Regions from separate parts of the Erwinia sorbitola genome, predicted to be linked through region 3. Evidence: riboswitches for the same ligand, from Rfam matches in the RefSeq annotation. Region 3 holds a riboswitch; each other region holds the start of a gene.
What was found. A riboswitch is a leader RNA that binds a small molecule or an ion and turns the genes downstream of it on or off. The one in region 3 is predicted to bind thiamine pyrophosphate.
Positions count from the first base shown of each region.

Region 1: it holds a riboswitch for thiamine pyrophosphate, as region 3 does, so the genes downstream of both, GN242_RS21480 (FAD-dependent oxidoreductase) here and thiC (phosphomethylpyrimidine synthase ThiC) in region 3, are expected to answer to the same signal.
Region 2: it holds a riboswitch for thiamine pyrophosphate, as region 3 does, so the genes downstream of both, tenA (thiaminase II) here and thiC (phosphomethylpyrimidine synthase ThiC) in region 3, are expected to answer to the same signal.
Region 4: it holds a riboswitch for thiamine pyrophosphate, as region 3 does, so the genes downstream of both, thiM (hydroxyethylthiazole kinase) here and thiC (phosphomethylpyrimidine synthase ThiC) in region 3, are expected to answer to the same signal.

Region 1 is NZ_CP046510.1:27,235-31,113, reverse strand. It holds gene GN242_RS21495 (HesA/MoeB/ThiF family protein) at 1-145, opposite strand, end outside; gene GN242_RS21490 (thiazole synthase) at 149-919, opposite strand; gene thiS (sulfur carrier protein ThiS) at 923-1,120, opposite strand; gene GN242_RS21480 (FAD-dependent oxidoreductase) at 1,117-2,049, opposite strand; TPP riboswitch at 2,206-2,327, opposite strand; gene GN242_RS21475 (choline transporter) at 2,656-3,879, shown strand, end outside.
Region 2 is NZ_CP046509.1:2,715,806-2,719,684, forward strand. It holds gene GN242_RS12145 (CHAT domain-containing protein) at 1-1,214, opposite strand, end outside; TPP riboswitch at 1,348-1,450, shown strand; gene tenA (thiaminase II) at 1,504-2,205, shown strand; gene GN242_RS12155 (ABC transporter ATP-binding protein) at 2,205-2,948, shown strand; gene GN242_RS12160 (ABC transporter permease) at 2,945-3,694, shown strand; gene GN242_RS12165 (ABC transporter substrate-binding protein) at 3,729-3,879, shown strand, end outside.
Region 3 is NZ_CP046509.1:4,353,475-4,357,353, forward strand. It holds gene GN242_RS19715 (bactofilin family protein) at 1-18, opposite strand, end outside; gene nudC (NAD(+) diphosphatase) at 334-1,107, opposite strand; gene rsd (sigma D regulator) at 1,183-1,689, shown strand; TPP riboswitch at 1,794-1,894, shown strand; gene thiC (phosphomethylpyrimidine synthase ThiC) at 1,984-3,879, shown strand, end outside.
Region 4 is NZ_CP046509.1:1,564,569-1,568,447, reverse strand. It holds gene fbaB (class I fructose-bisphosphate aldolase) at 1-507, opposite strand, end outside; gene thiD (bifunctional hydroxymethylpyrimidine kinase/phosphomethylpyrimidine kinase) at 653-1,453, opposite strand; gene thiM (hydroxyethylthiazole kinase) at 1,450-2,241, opposite strand; TPP riboswitch at 2,276-2,378, opposite strand; gene GN242_RS06975 (PAAR domain-containing protein) at 2,790-3,879, shown strand, end outside.

The DNA of each region.
Region 1 (3,879 bases), on a different replicon from region 3:
AACCTACCCCGGCACCGGCCAGCAGTGGCAGCAATGCCGATCCCAGCCCGCCCGCGCCAACTACCAGCACGCGGGCATTCAGCAGCACCCGCTGCCCGGCGTCGCCGATTTCCGGTAGCATTGATTGTCGTTGATAGCGGCTCACAGATTATGACTCCTGAAAGGGAAACTGGGCCATGCCAAAAATTGGCGTGGAGGCGCTCGCCATATCACGGCGTTCTACCAGGCCTGCATGACAGGCATCGTGACCAGCTCGGATTGCGGCAGAAAAAGCCCCGGCCATGCGCACCGGATCCTGCGCTTTCGCCACCGCGGTATTCAGCAGGATAGCGTCAAAGCCCATTTCCATTGCCTGTGCGGCCTGACTGGGGGCGCCGATACCGGCATCAATAATCAGCGGTATGCCTTTAAACCAGGCGCGCATTGAACGCAGCCCTTCGATATTTCTCAGCCCCTGGCCGGAGCCTATCGGTGCACCCCACGGCATCAGCAGTTCGCATCCAGCTTCAATCAGTTTCTCACCAAGGATCAGATCTTCTGTGGTGTAGGGAAACACCTGGAAACCGTCGGCGCAGAGAATGCGGGCCGCCTCCACCAGAGCGAAAGGATCGGGTTGCAATGTGTCAGCGTGGCCAATCACTTCAAGTTTTATCCAGCGGGTATTAAACAATTCACGTGCCATATGTGCGGTAGTCACCGCCTCTTTTACGCTATGGCAGCCAGCGGTATTGGGCAGTATCCGTCTGTTCAGGCCGGTGAGCAGCTCACGGAAGGCAGCGCCGTGGCGGCCCTCTCGCCGCAGACTGACGGTGATAATCTCGCTACCGGAAACCTCAATGGCCTGTTGCAAGATCTCCGGCGAAGGATATCCGGCGGTGCCGAGCAGAAAACGAGACTGCGGAATGAAATCGTAAAACATGTTTTATCCTCCCTGCATCGGTGAGAGCACTTCAAGTTCACAGCCAGCGGTCAGTGCCTGGCTCTCATAGCGTGCGCGCGGCACAAACTGGCCGTTGAGGGCGCTGGCTACGCAGCTGGCATCAATCTGCTGTTCGCGCAGGAGTTCCGCCAGTGTATGAGCGGTGGTATCAATCGGGAGGCCGTTAAGCTGAATTTTCATATCAGTTTTTCCTGCATCAGTTGCTGCATCAGTTTTTCCGCCATTACCGGAGCAAGGAGGAAGCCGTGGCGATACATACCGTTGAGAGACCAGACGCCGTTGTGACAGCGTATGGCGGGGATATTATTGCGGTAGGCCGGGCGTCGGCCGGTGCCACTTTCCACTATCCGCGCCTCTGCCAGAGCCGGATGGATAGCCCAGGCGGCGCTTAACAACTCCATCATGGCGCGTGCGCTAATCGGGCTGTCATCGTCGCTTTCCACCATGGTTGCGCCCAGCATCAGGTGTCCGGCTGCACGGGGTACCAGGTAACAGGGAAAACGGGGATGGAGGATGCGCACTGGCCGGGAGAGCTGAACCTCCTCACTGTGCAGGATCAGCATTTCGCCGCGAACCGCGCGCAGTTCTGGCTGGTCGGCGGCGGCGTGGATCCCCCGGCAGTCAATAATGGTGCCGCCGGGCTGACCCTGATGGAAGCAGACCCCGGCAAGTTGCAGCCCCTTACGCAGCTGTTGCAGCGCACTGCGCGGATCAAGGTGAGCTTCGCCGGCAAAGAACAGCCCACGGGAAAAACGTCCTTCCAGCGCCGGTTCCAGCGTGGCGGGATCTACCCACTGATGAGCGCGCGTCATACGCGAAAAACGGGTGAGTTCGGGGGTGTCACGGGCGGAGGCCACTACCAGGGTGCCGCGATGCTCCACACCGTTAATCCGTGCAGACCACCATGGTGCGGAGCGCTGGCCCAGCTCGATCACTTCTTCCGGGGCGCTCTCCCCTTCACACCATGGAGCCAGCATACCGCCAGCCCAGTGTGATGCCGCACAGTGCTGCTCTGCGGTGATCACCTCTACGGATTCACCGCGTTCAGCAAGTGATGTGGCAACACAAAGCCCGGCGACGCCGTCGCCCAGTACCGACCAGCGGCTCATGTTGGGTGGTTTCCGCAAGACAGAAAAAGTGGAGTTAATAATGTCACGTTAGCCTCTCAAAACATGCTGAGACCCGTGATACAGAGAAGGAAAAAGGCGGGAACTGCTGAAGCCGTGCCCCTTGCGGCAGGTATCCAGAAAGGCCGTACAGGTACGCCATCAGGATACGAGTCTTCCTACGCCAGTATCAACTGGGTCAGGTTCTAAGGGTCGCTAAACCGCGAATAATCGCTCATTAGCCTCTCAGTCTCTCTGGCGAGACTCCCCTGACGGGAACCAGTTTTATTTGACCTGCTGGCTGTCGTCAAGTGGTACAGGATGTTAACGGGGAAAAAGAAGGCAGAATGAGACGCAGAAGTTTTTTTAATTGAATGCTCAATCAATAAAAACTATCATTATTTGTGCTGTTTACACAAAATTTACTTTTGGAGGGTGATCTGGATCATAAACATTAAAGATTAATCAGTGATTTACACTTATACCCATCCTGATGGTTCTCCCAGTGTAATTAGCGGATATACGGCGGATTTTACCCAGTATGCGCTAATGCGCGCTTCGCAGAGCGGACTTCAGGTTTTTTCCTTGAGCATTTTTTGCGGAGAGATTATGCCGACAACTGAAATACCAGGAAAGCCTCAAAAAGATCGTATTAATCCCGTGGTTTTCTACACCTCAGCAGCGCTTATCCTGCTGTTTTCCCTGACCACCATTCTGTTCACAGATTTTTCCGATCGCTGGATCAATCTTACCCTCGACTGGGTTTCTAACACCTTCGGCTGGTATTATCTGCTGGCAGCCACGCTGTACATCGTCTTCGTACTTTTTATGGCCTGCTCACGTTTTGGCTCAATCAAACTTGGCCCCGAACAGTCGAAACCAGAGTTCAGCCTGATGAGTTGGGCGGCAATGCTGTTTGCAGCGGGTATCGGTATCGATCTGATGTTCTTCTCAGTAGCCGAACCTGTGACCCAGTATATGATGCCGCCGGAAGGCCAGGGGCAGACAATGGAAGCTGCACGTCAGGCGATGGTCTGGACGCTGTTCCACTACGGTCTGACCGGCTGGTCAATGTATGCCCTGATGGGCATCGCCCTCGGTTATTTCAGCTACCGTTACGGCCTGCCGCTCACCATCCGCTCGGCGCTCTACCCTATTTTCGGTAAACGTATTAACGGCCCAATCGGCCATACGGTGGATATCGCCGCAGTACTGGGTACCATCTTTGGGATTGCCACTACGCTGGGCATTGGTGTGGTGCAGCTTAACTACGGGCTGAAGGTGCTGTTTGATGTGCCGGAAGGGCTGACTGCCCAGGCCGGACTGATCGTGCTGTCGGTGATAATGGCCACTATTTCAGTCACCTCCGGGGTGAATAAAGGTATCCGGTTCCTGTCGGAGCTCAACGTGTTGCTGGCCTTTGGTCTGATCCTGTTTGTGCTGTTTGTCGGCGATACCAGCTTCCTGCTAAATGCGCTGGTGCTGAACGTCGGGGATTATATCAACCGCTTTATGGGCATGACGCTGAACAGCTTTGCCTTCGATCGCCCGACCGAGTGGATGAATAACTGGACGCTGTTCTTCTGGGCGTGGTGGGTAGCATGGTCACCGTTTGTCGGCCTGTTCCTGGCCCGTATCTCTCGTGGGCGTACTATCCGTCAGTTCGTGGTGGGCACCCTGACCATTCCGTTTATCTTCACCCTGCTGTGGCTGTCGATCTTCGGTAACAGCGCACTGTATGAGATCATTCACGGCAATATGGCGTTTGCACAGGAGACAATGGCGCATCCGGAGCGCGGTTTCTACAGCCTGCTGGCGCAGTATCCTGGCTTC
Region 2 (3,879 bases), 1.6 Mb from region 3:
ACAATATCGCCATCGCCTTGCTTAAGCCATGTTATAAACTGAAGTAATAGCTGATGTTTCTTCTGACTGAGTTCATCATCACGCAGGGAAAAAAGTTCGGCGGCGCGCTGGTAGTTCTCCTCTCTTAGTGCAGAGTTGATATCTCTGTAATTCAGCACCAGAGATCCGGGATAGCTCTTCTCCAGTTTTTTGATCAGTTCAGCTGAGATATCGCTGCACCCCGCCAGCCCGGCAAGCTGTACTCCCTTTTCAATCTCATCCTGATCTGCCAGTTCCTCTGCAATTTTCTTCAGAATTTTTCTCGCCGCAGGATAACTTTCCGCCCCTACACAGACATCCACCATATTCAAACCAGAGTGCGTCGAGAAATCGCTGTCGATGTCCAGATTTTTGAGCATTTCATGCAAATGGAAGGCGTACATTTTATTATTGTTATTATTAAACTCATTGAAGATTTGAATAAATACAAATTTTGGATCTTTAATTTCCTTGCATCTTTCAATAGCCTCTTTTGCGCTGTTGATGTGGTTATCTTTAAGGAAATCCTGCGCCTCATTAATAGCATCAAACATCTTCTGATGACGTTCACCGCCAGCATAGAAGTCAAAAATAGAAAGCCTTTTTATATCATTAACAAAGGTATTGAAATCATCAGATGCGACAACAGGAGCGAGCCTACTATGGCAGGCAACATAACCTTTTTTGGTGAACTTATCATCGCCGGTTTTGAGGACATTCAGCAAATCGACGATCTGCTGCTTATCCTGCGGAAATCCGGGCTGATTAAATCTTTTTTCAAAAAATGTTTCACTGCCTGAAAACTTCTCTGCATCAAAGATAATACAGGCGCTCTTATCCGGCTGCTGATTAATACGGACAATCAGCTCTTGAATGTCTGCGGAGATCTTTTCTAACAGAATAAACTCTGCCAGACCATGATTTCTCAGGCTAAGATTAATATTTTCAACAAAAGGGTGTAGCGAGTTAACGACATCATCGTCGACGCAGTAAAAATAGAGTTTGCTATACAGCCTTTCACCACTTTCGCTAAACGCAATATAGTAAAGTTTATGGGTTATATGGAGTAAATAATCACGAAAATGAAAATCATGAATAAAATGTAAATCCAGGTCGCTATAGCCAGGAGGATTGATATCAAAATATGATCCAAAACAGCTATTAAAAATATCACTGAGCTCTTTGCTTTGTTCCATGCCCGTAATCCTTTATAAATCTCATGAAAGATGCATAAGATAAATTTATCAGAACAGCCCGAAAAATGTCTATAAATCTGCGCGCTCCAGCGGTTGACAAGGATTGTAATCAAAAATCAAATATCGTATAACAGGCTCCTCCGAGGGGTGTCCTGTGATGGGCTGAGATGGCGTAAGCCGAACCCTTTGAACCTGATCTGGGTCATGCCAGCGAAGGGACGGGTTGGCAGTCACCTCTGCCTGTTCACACCTCCGCCTGCCCGGATCTCCACTTAACTGAGGGGATTCTGTGTCTTATCGTATTCAACCTGTAGATTTCAGCCACGGCCTGTACGGACGTTTACGCCAGCAGGCGGGAAATGACTGGCAGGACTACGTTGCACATCCGTTTATTCAGCAACTTGCCCTGGGCACGCTGCCTGAACGCGCTTTCCGCCGCTATCTGACTCAGGATTATCTGTTCCTGATCCACTTTGCCCGTGCTTACGCCCTGCTGGTAAGCAAGCTGCGCACGCTGCCGGAGATGCGTGCTGCCACCGCCTCGCTAAATGCCATTGTCGCCGAACTGCCGCTGCACCTGGCCTACTGCGAAAGCTGGGGCATGAGCGAAGCGCAGATGATGAGTGAAGCGGAAGCAGCGGAAACCATGAATTACACCCGCTATGTACTGGATATCGGCCACTCTGGCGATGCCCTCGATCTGCTGGTAGCGCTGCTGCCGTGCGTTGCAGGTTATGCGGAGATTGGCCTGCGCCTGCTGCACGACCCCGGGACGCTGCTGGAAGGCAGCCCTTATGCCTCCTGGATCCGTAACTACGGCGATGCTGACTACCTTAACGGCGTGCGTGCTGCCCTCGATCTGCTGGAAAGCGTTGCCCGCCAGCGCGGGGCGGAGAGTCGCTTTAGTGAACTGTCTGAGATTTTCGTCACTGCCACGCGTCTGGAATCCGCCTTCTGGCAGATGGGACTTAACGCGGCCACCCCGACGTGATGGCGATTCACTCCGTTACCCCGCCCGGTATTCAGGTGCGCGATCTGACGCTGTGCTTCGGCCAGCGTCAGATCTTCGGCCCCCTCAGCTTTGATATCCCGGCCGGGCGTTTTGTCTCCTTGCTGGGTGCCAGCGGTAGCGGTAAAACCAGCCTGCTGAAGATTATCGCCGGGCTGGCAGCACCTGCATCCGGCACGGTGTGCGGCAGTGACGGCCTGCCGCTGCCGGGCCGTATCGCCTATATGGGGCAAAAAGATCTGCTCTATCCGTGGCTGTCGATTATCGACAACATCACCCTTGGTGCGCGCCTGCGTCGGGAAAAAGCTGATGCCGGGTGGGCGACACATCTGCTGGAACGCGTCGGGCTGCAAGGTCACGCAGATGACCATCCGGCCGCACTTTCAGGAGGGATGCGACAGCGTGCGGCGATTGCCCGTACGCTGTATGAACGCCAGCCGATTGTGCTGATGGATGAGCCGTTCTCGGCGCTGGATACGCTGACGCGGGCGAAGATTCAGACGCTGGCCGCCGAGCTGCTGGCCGACCATACCGTACTGCTGATCACACATGACCCGATGGAAGCCTGTCGTCTGAGCCATCATCTGCTGGTGCTCTCAGGCGCTCCTGCCGCGATAGATGACACTCATACCATTGGCGGCCTGCCGCCCCGCGCCGCAGACGATGCCGAACTGCTGAAAAGCCAGGGCGAGCTGATGCAGCAGCTGCTAAGGGCCGCAGAATGAGCAGTAAGATCACAACCAGCGCCCGCGGGCTGATCATATTCATCGGGCTGCTATTGCTATGGTGGCTGGCGACGTTAAGCGATATTCCCGCCTTTCTGCTGCCTTCACCCGCCGCTGTTGCCCGCGCCCTGTGGAATGGCCGCGCTTTTCTCGCTTATCACAGTCTGATTACCGCCTCGGAGGTGCTGATCGGACTGGTGCTGGGGGTGATGCTTGGCTCGCTTCTGGCGGTCGGCATGATTATCTTCCCCCGCCTGCAACGCTGGCTGATGCCGCTGGTGCTGACCAGCCAGGCGATCCCGGTATTTGCCCTCGCGCCGCTGCTGGTGCTGTGGTTTGGCTTTGGTATCAGCGCCAAAGTGGCGATGGCAGTGCTGGTCATTTTCTTTCCGGTTACCTCATCTTTCTTTGACGGTATGAGGCGGGTAAATCAGGACTATCTCGATCTGGCCCGCACCATGGGCGCTTCGCGCTGGTCGCAGCTGCGGCATATTCGCCTGATGGCCGCCCTGCCCGCTTTTGGCTCCGGCCTGCGTATGGCCGCCGCCGTGGCACCGATTGGCGCAATTATTGGCGAATGGGTGGGATCCGCTGAGGGACTGGGCTACGTCATGCTGAATGCCAATGCGCGGATGCAGACCGACCAGTGTTTCGCCGCGCTGTTTATCCTGGTGCTGATGACCGTATTACTCTGGGCGACTGTCGATGCCCTGCTTCACCGCCTGATTAACTGGGCACCTGAATAAGCGTTAATGACATTAAAATAATAAGGAATAGAGTATGTTAAAGAAAACCTGCGCTGCACTACTGCTCTGCGGAACCTTTACCTCACCGGCCTTCGCCAGTGAAAAGCTGACGCTGGTACTCGACTGGTATATCAACCCGGATCACGCGCCAATAATGGTCGCCGATCAGATCGGTGCCTTTAAAG
Region 3 (3,879 bases):
TTTTTTTATCTCAGACATTATTTCACTTACAACGCGCAGAACATCATGCAGAAGGTTTAGTCGCTGGTGCCGTCAATCAATAGCCAGGAAATTAGTAAGATTACACTGATTAAAATACAAATATTTCTTAAGCGGGGTTTGATAAGAAATTTTTCCTTATCAGGCACACAGCCTCGCTTATAGCGCAGAATGATATTTGAATTTTTCACAGAGTTAAAGCTGTTGTAGCTTATAGACTTTAGAGATAATGACGCAGCTCCTGATTCAGGTTAAATGAATCAGGAGAATATATCGTAAAATAATATTTTCAAGAGTTAGATAATAACATTCTCATTATTCTTCTTCCGCGCGACATAATGCGACAGTATCTTCGATTAGACGACGCGCTACCGTTCCTGGTGGAGGTAACTGCGGCAATGCATCATATCGATACCAGCCTGCTGACAGCAGCTCTTTGGGATCAATCTTGATGTCCCCTCCTGCGTAGTCAGCCATAAATGCCATCATCAGTGACTGAGGGAATGGCCAGGGCTGCGATGAGACATAACGCAGATTTTTTACGCTGATGCTGCTCTCCTCCATTACTTCACGCGCTACGGTCTGCTCCAGGGTCTCACCAACTTCAACAAATCCCGCCAGCACGGTAAATATGCCATTACGATGGCGCGTATGTTGCGCCAGCAGGATCTCATCGCCACGGCGGATCGCCACGATAATGCACGGGGCGATTTGCGGATAATAGCGTTGGCGGCAGTGCCCGCACAGGCAGGCCAGTTCTGTTTTGCTGTGATGCATTTCATGGCCACAGTAGCCGCACCAGCGATGTGAACGGTAAAATTCAGCCAGCTGAATACCGCGCCCGGCTAGCTGGAACAGGCCGGTCTCCTGATCGAGCAGCTGACGTAACGATCCCATTTCCTGCGGCTGCGCCCCGCAGATCAACCAGACCGTTTCGCCCTGCCACTCCCCAACAGGCCTCCCGGATCGCCCTGTCAGTCCAAGCGAACCCGCATTACCGTGCGGTAATTCACCTTTTGGTAACCAAATTTTGTGTTCCTGGCTGACAACCCACCAGCCAGCGTCTACGCTTAAAATTTCCTGTTCCATAATTTTGCTCATCATCCTCAGCTTAAAGACTGGATTGAGGTCAGACGTTAAAATATAACATTCACGGAGTTGAACATGCTTAACCAGTTGGAAGTCCTCACCGCGCGCGTCGGTGGATGCAGTGAGCTGGTAGACTTTTGTCTGCGCTTACGCAAGCAGTTGCTGGTTACCTATTACCAAATGGCTGGTATTAAGCCTAACAAGGAAACGCTGACTACGCTCGATGAAAACGCGCTGAATGCGTTCTGCCAAAATCTGGTGGATTATCTTTCAACCGGCCATTTCACCGTGTACGAGCGTTTTATCAAGGAGCTTGAAGGGACTGAGCAGCTGGCAAAAGCGTCGCTAATCTACCCCTCTTTAAAGGCCAATACCGATCAGATCATGCAGATTTATGATTCTCATCTGGAAACGGCCATCGAAGATGATAATTGTCTGGAATTACAGCAGGCACTGTCAATCGTCGGTGAAGCTCTGGAAGCGCGTTTTACCCTTGAGGATAAATTCATCAAGCTGGCCTTAGAAAAAAATGCTGACAATCAAGAGGCTGCCAACACTGCCTCCCTCGTTCGTCCTGCGTGATTCTCGGCATATTGTGAATTTCTTGTAGTTTGCGAGAAGCCTCTTTATGCTTAAGGGGTCAGGGCGAGGTATGCCTCGCCCCTGCGTTGACTGAAAAACCAGTCGCTATCTTGTCGGAGTGCCCCTAGGGGCTGAGACCGTTAATTCGGGATCCGCGGAACCTGATCAGGTTAGTACCTGCGAAGGGAACAAGAGTAAATCACCTGTGACGGTGTGAACCCATATTTTTCACGCCGCTCTTATTACTCCCGCCTCCAGACAAGCAAACTTCCATCTGATTATCAGGAACTTGCTATGTCTATCGTTGAAAAACCCTTTGTTGAGAAAAAAGCCACCCGCCGCGAGCAGCGCGCAGAAGCCCAGCAGTTTATCGACTCATTACAGGGCACCGCCTTTCCCAACTCAACGCGTATTTATCTGAGTGGTTCACAGCCTGATATCCGCGTGCCGATGCGCGAAATCCAGTTAAGCCCGACCACAACAGGCGGCAGCAAAGAAGAACCGATACTGGAGGCGAATGAACCGATACCTGTCTATGATACTTCCGGGGCGTACGGCGATCCGGCGGCAACGATTGATGTTTACGCGGGGCTGAAGAAGCTGCGTAGCCGCTGGATTATCAGACGTGAAGATACAGAACAGATCGCTGAACTCAGCTCCTCCTATACCCAGCAGCGCCTGGCAGATGAAGGGCTGGATCATCTGCGCTTTGATAATCTGCCACAACCGCGCCGGGCACTGGCTGGTCGCTGCGTCACCCAGATGCACTATGCACGGCTTGGGGTTATCACTCCGGAGATGGAATTTATCGCTCTGCGCGAAAACATGGGCCGCGAACGGATTCGTGGTGATGTACTGCGACAACAGCATCCGGGTAACAGCTTTGGCGCGAATCTGCCGGAGAATATTACCGCAGAGTTTGTTCGCCAGGAGGTGGCTGCAGGCCGCGCGATTATCCCTGCCAATATTAATCACCCGGAGTCCGAGCCAATGATTATCGGACGTAACTTCCTGGTGAAGATTAACGCCAATATCGGCAATTCAGCGGTCAGTTCTTCGATTGAGGAAGAGGTAGAAAAACTGGTGTGGTCCACGCGCTGGGGCGCAGATACGGTGATGGATCTCTCTACCGGGCGCTATATTCACGAAACCCGCGAGTGGATCCTGCGTAACAGTCCGGTACCTATTGGTACCGTACCTGTCTACCAGGCGCTGGAAAAAGTAAACGGGGTGGCTGAAGATCTCACCTGGGAGATTTTCCGCGATACGCTGCTGGAGCAGGCTGAACAGGGTGTTGATTACTTCACTATTCATGCCGGGGTGCTGCTGCGCTACGTGCCGATGACCGCCAAACGCCTGACCGGTATTGTGTCACGCGGCGGGTCAATTATGGCGAAATGGTGTCTGTCACATCATAAAGAGAGCTTCCTCTATCAGCACTTCCGCGATATCTGTGAAATCTGCGCTGCCTACGATGTTTCGCTGTCACTAGGCGATGGCCTGCGTCCGGGATCCATTCAGGATGCCAACGATGAGGCGCAGTTTGCAGAGCTACGTACGCTTGGTGAACTAACTAAAATCGCCTGGGAGTATGATGTCCAGGTCATGATTGAAGGCCCCGGTCATGTGCCGATGCAGATGATCCGCGTCAATATGACTGAACAGCTTGAGCACTGCCACGAAGCGCCTTTTTATACTCTCGGCCCGCTGACGACCGATATTGCACCAGGTTACGATCACTTCACCTCCGGCATTGGTGCCGCGATGATAGGCTGGTTTGGCTGCGCGATGTTGTGCTACGTCACCCCCAAAGAACATCTTGGCCTGCCGAACAAAGAAGACGTAAAGCAGGGGCTGATTACTTATAAGATCGCCGCCCATGCCGCTGACCTGGCTAAAGGTCATCCTGGAGCACAGATCCGCGACAATGCGATGTCGAAAGCACGTTTCGAATTCCGCTGGGAGGATCAGTTTAATCTCGCACTCGATCCGCATACCGCACGCGCTTATCACGATGAAACGCTGCCGCAGGAATCCGGTAAAGTGGCACACTTCTGCTCAATGTGTGGGCCAAAATTCTGCTCAATGAAGATTACCCAGGAAGTTCGTGAATACGCCGCCCGTCAGGAGGCTGAAGCACGGCCAGTCGAAGTGGGTATGGCACAGATGTCTGACGAGTTTCGTCTACGT
Region 4 (3,879 bases), 1.9 Mb from region 3:
GTAGATGGTCGCGCCAACCGCCACCGCGCCCAGGTTAAACGCCTGCTCAACGCTGGCGTACAGCGTCTGATCATACTGCGTGGGATAACTCAGCGTCTCGTTATGGTTCAGCTTGACCATAAAAGGAATACGATGCGCATAACGGCGCGAGACCGAGGCGAGCACACCATAGGTGGATGCCACGCAGTTACAGCCCGCTTCAATCGCCAGCTCCACAATGTTTTTCGGATCAAAATAGAGCGGATTAGCGGCAAATGAGGCACCAGCCGAGTGCTCGACGCCCTGATCAACGGGAAGGATAGAGAGGTAACCTGTCCCGGCTAAACGTCCGGTGTTATACAGGGTTTGCATATTGCGTAAAACAGCCGGGGGACGGTTATTATCGACCATTACCCGATCCACATAGTCCGCCCCGGGAAGATAGAGGTTGTCCGCTGGAATAGTCATGCAGCGATGTTGCAAAAGAGAGTCTGCTTCTTTGCCCAATAACTGTACGATGTCCGTCATGATAACTCCTGTTAAAATGAGTGAGGATCCTCTTCAGGATCCGCTGGTCAGTTTTCTGACCCTAACAGCGTGGCCCCAAAACAGTGATTAAGGCAAATTGCTAACTCCATTTTTCACAACTAACCGCACGAAAGAGCGCTGCCTCTTACCACCACTGATGAAAATGATGTACCGGCCCGTGTCCGTGCCCTACCTCCAGCGAGTCTGCCTGCTCCAGTGCCCCCTGCAACCAGTGCCTGGCCGCCTGCATCGTACTTACCCAGTCATCATGACGCGGGCGCAGCGCCGCCAGCGCCGCCGATAGCGAACAGCCGGTGCCGTGTGTGTTGCGGGTGTTAATACGTGGAGCGGTAAAGCGCTGCTCCAGCTGCCGGGTAAACAGCCAGTCCGGGCTTTCCGAGTCGCTGAGATGGCCGCCCTTCATCAGCACCGCCTGACAGCCTGATGCCAGCAGCGCCCGCCCCTGCTCTCGCATCTCCTGCTCGTTGCGTGCCGGATCGCAGGCCAGCAGCGCAGCGGCTTCGGGCAGATTGGGCGTAATCAGGGAAGCCAGGGGTAGCAGGCGCTCACGCAGAGTGGTAACAGCCTCGGCAGAGAGCAGCGGATCGCCACTTTTTGCCAGCATAACCGTATCCAGCACCACCCAGGGCACGGAGGTCTGTTTAAGACGATCGGCCACCACCTCGACAATGGCGCTTTCAGCCAGCATACCGATCTTGATGGTATCAATACGCACATCCGACAGCACAGAATCGAGCTGTGCTGCGACAAATTCTGGTTCAATGCGATAGACCGACTGCACGCCGGTGGTATTTTGCGCCACCAGCGCCGTAATAACGCTGGTGCCATAGGCACCCAGCGCGGAGAAGGCTTTGAGGTCGGCCTGGATCCCGGCACCACCGCTTGGATCGGTTCCGGCAATAGTCATGGCGTTAATGCGTTTCATACCAGCCCCTCCGGATGCAGTTGATAGAGAGCATCGAGAAATGCGGGAATAAAGCTGCCCGTCCCCTGTGCCACCGCTGCTGCGCGCTCTCCCGCCAGCGCCACCACGCGGCAGGCACTGGCAATATGAAGCAGCCGATCGCCCGGCAGTGCAGCAAATCCAGCCACCACCGCCGACAGCGCACAACCCGTACCCACCACACGCGTCATTAGCGGTGAACCGCCGTGCACACTGATAATGCGCACGCCGTCGGTCACAAAATCGACTTCACCCGTCACCGCCACCACCGCGCCGGTTTCAGCAGCCAGCAGCAACGCCGCCTGTAATGCCGCTGTCGATGAATGCTGGCTATCCACGCCCCGCCCGCTGACCTCCAGCTTTGCCAGCGCCATAATTTCCGAGGCATTACCGCGTATAGCGGCAGGCTTGAGCGCAAGAGCCTGATGGCAGAAGGTGGTACGGAAATCCAGAGCGCCTGCCGCAACCGGATCCAATGTCCATGGACGTCCGGCTGCGTTAGCAGCCTTAATTGCTGCCAGCATTGCGCCACTGCGATCGCGCGTCAGGGTTCCGACGTTAATCAGCAGCGCATCGGCAATAGCGCTGAACTGCGCAGCTTCTTCCGCATCGATCACCATTGCCGGGGAAGCACCCAGCGCCAGCAGTACGTTGGCAGTAAAGGTCTGAACCACATCGTTGGTCATGCAGTGAATCAGGGGGGATTGTTGTTGATACTGCTTCAGAGAGTGGGCCACATCAGCATGGCTGTGGTGTTGAGGTTGGATCATATTGTCTCCCAACCGGCGATCAAGAAGGCGATGCCGGTCAGGCATCTGACTTCCCTACGCTGGCATTATCCAGTTCAGGTGTTGCGGGTTTTTCTCAGCCGTCGCTTTGGAAAGGAACGGCACCCCGAGTCATTTAGATAGAATCTCTATACTTTTTGCCAGATTAGGGGAAGTCGCTTGTGGATGCAAGCTTGCCAGCCCGGTTAAGACTTTCTCTTTTGGCAATCCCATACATAAACCAGAAGGTGTCTTTAAGTGCCTTCCGTCGAAAAATAAAACCCTTCCTGACGGTCTTCGATATTTCTGTTGTGCGTTGTTCAACATACAGGTAAAAAAATCAACGAAACGTAGATTTATTTAATCCTGATACTTGTTGCTTGTGTGAATATTATTTGTAAAATAATCACAGCTATTATCTACCAAACATGCATAGGGATTTATGCAGCAATATACCTATAAACTATCTTCCGACATGCTGGCAGCATTTGAGAAAAGGAGGCAGTGGCGGGGAATTGTTGCAGATAGTTTTTGAAATAAGGAGATTGACGATGGCATCGGTTAATAGAGGCTGCATCGTTCACGGTAGGAACGTTGGCCTTGATGGTGATAAAACCTCTACGGGTTCTGAATGCTATGCAGGCAGATCAGGCATCACCGTTATGGGTAAATTACAACTGTTTATTGGAGACAAAACGTCCCCCTGCCCTAAATGTGGGGAAATTGGGTTTATTGCTTCCGGTGATTACAGGCAATCAAACGAGGGTGTGGATGCCGCAGTAGATGGTTCCCCTATCGTTTGTAGCTGTCCGAATGGTACAAACTTCCTGATTGCACCAGACACAGTTCAGATCAATGCGCCCCCCAGAACCACATGGGCAACAACACCAACAGATCCGGAGCAGCGCGACCAAACTGCTAAGAAAAAGCGCACGGGTGTAGATGCTGGTTTCTGCCTGATTCCGCAACAATCAACCACTGACTCTTTCGAAAACACTTTGTTTGCAGGTGTTCAACCTGATGGGACGCGAGAACTTTATCGCTTACTTAACGGTACAGGTAAGGAATACAAAGCCGGTTCTATTCTGCTGATTGTTGATCCTGAAAAACAGGACAGCGAACAAATACTCCACATGCAGCAGGCAAAAGCGCGGGTTGATGCGGCCCTTGATCCGCTGACGTATGAAGAAGCTAATTTCCTGCATAAGCATTATGCAACCATTGCCAACTTTTCTAACATTGCTGATAAAGGCATTGGACTTGCAGCCGACCCGGTAGGAAAATATTTTGAGAATATCGAAAAAATTCTCAAAGAGATTCAGACAACATATAAAAATACCTACATAACGCGAGGTGCGTTAATCGGTGAACAATTTTACGTGAAACGCAGCCAGTTGTTTAAAGAGCTTGAATCAGTGCTTAAATTCGGCTTCCTGAATAAGGCTATGAAACTCGGTGAGTATACTAAATTAAAAAATGCACTCGGTTTATCAACCAGTTCGATCACGCATAAATGGAATAAGGCAGGAGTCGGCGATATAGAAGGTTACGCAACACATATCGAGCGTGCTGCTAAATATGTAAAAGCAATGCGTTATACCGGATATATTGGAATAGCGTTCAGTGCAGTTCATTCCATGA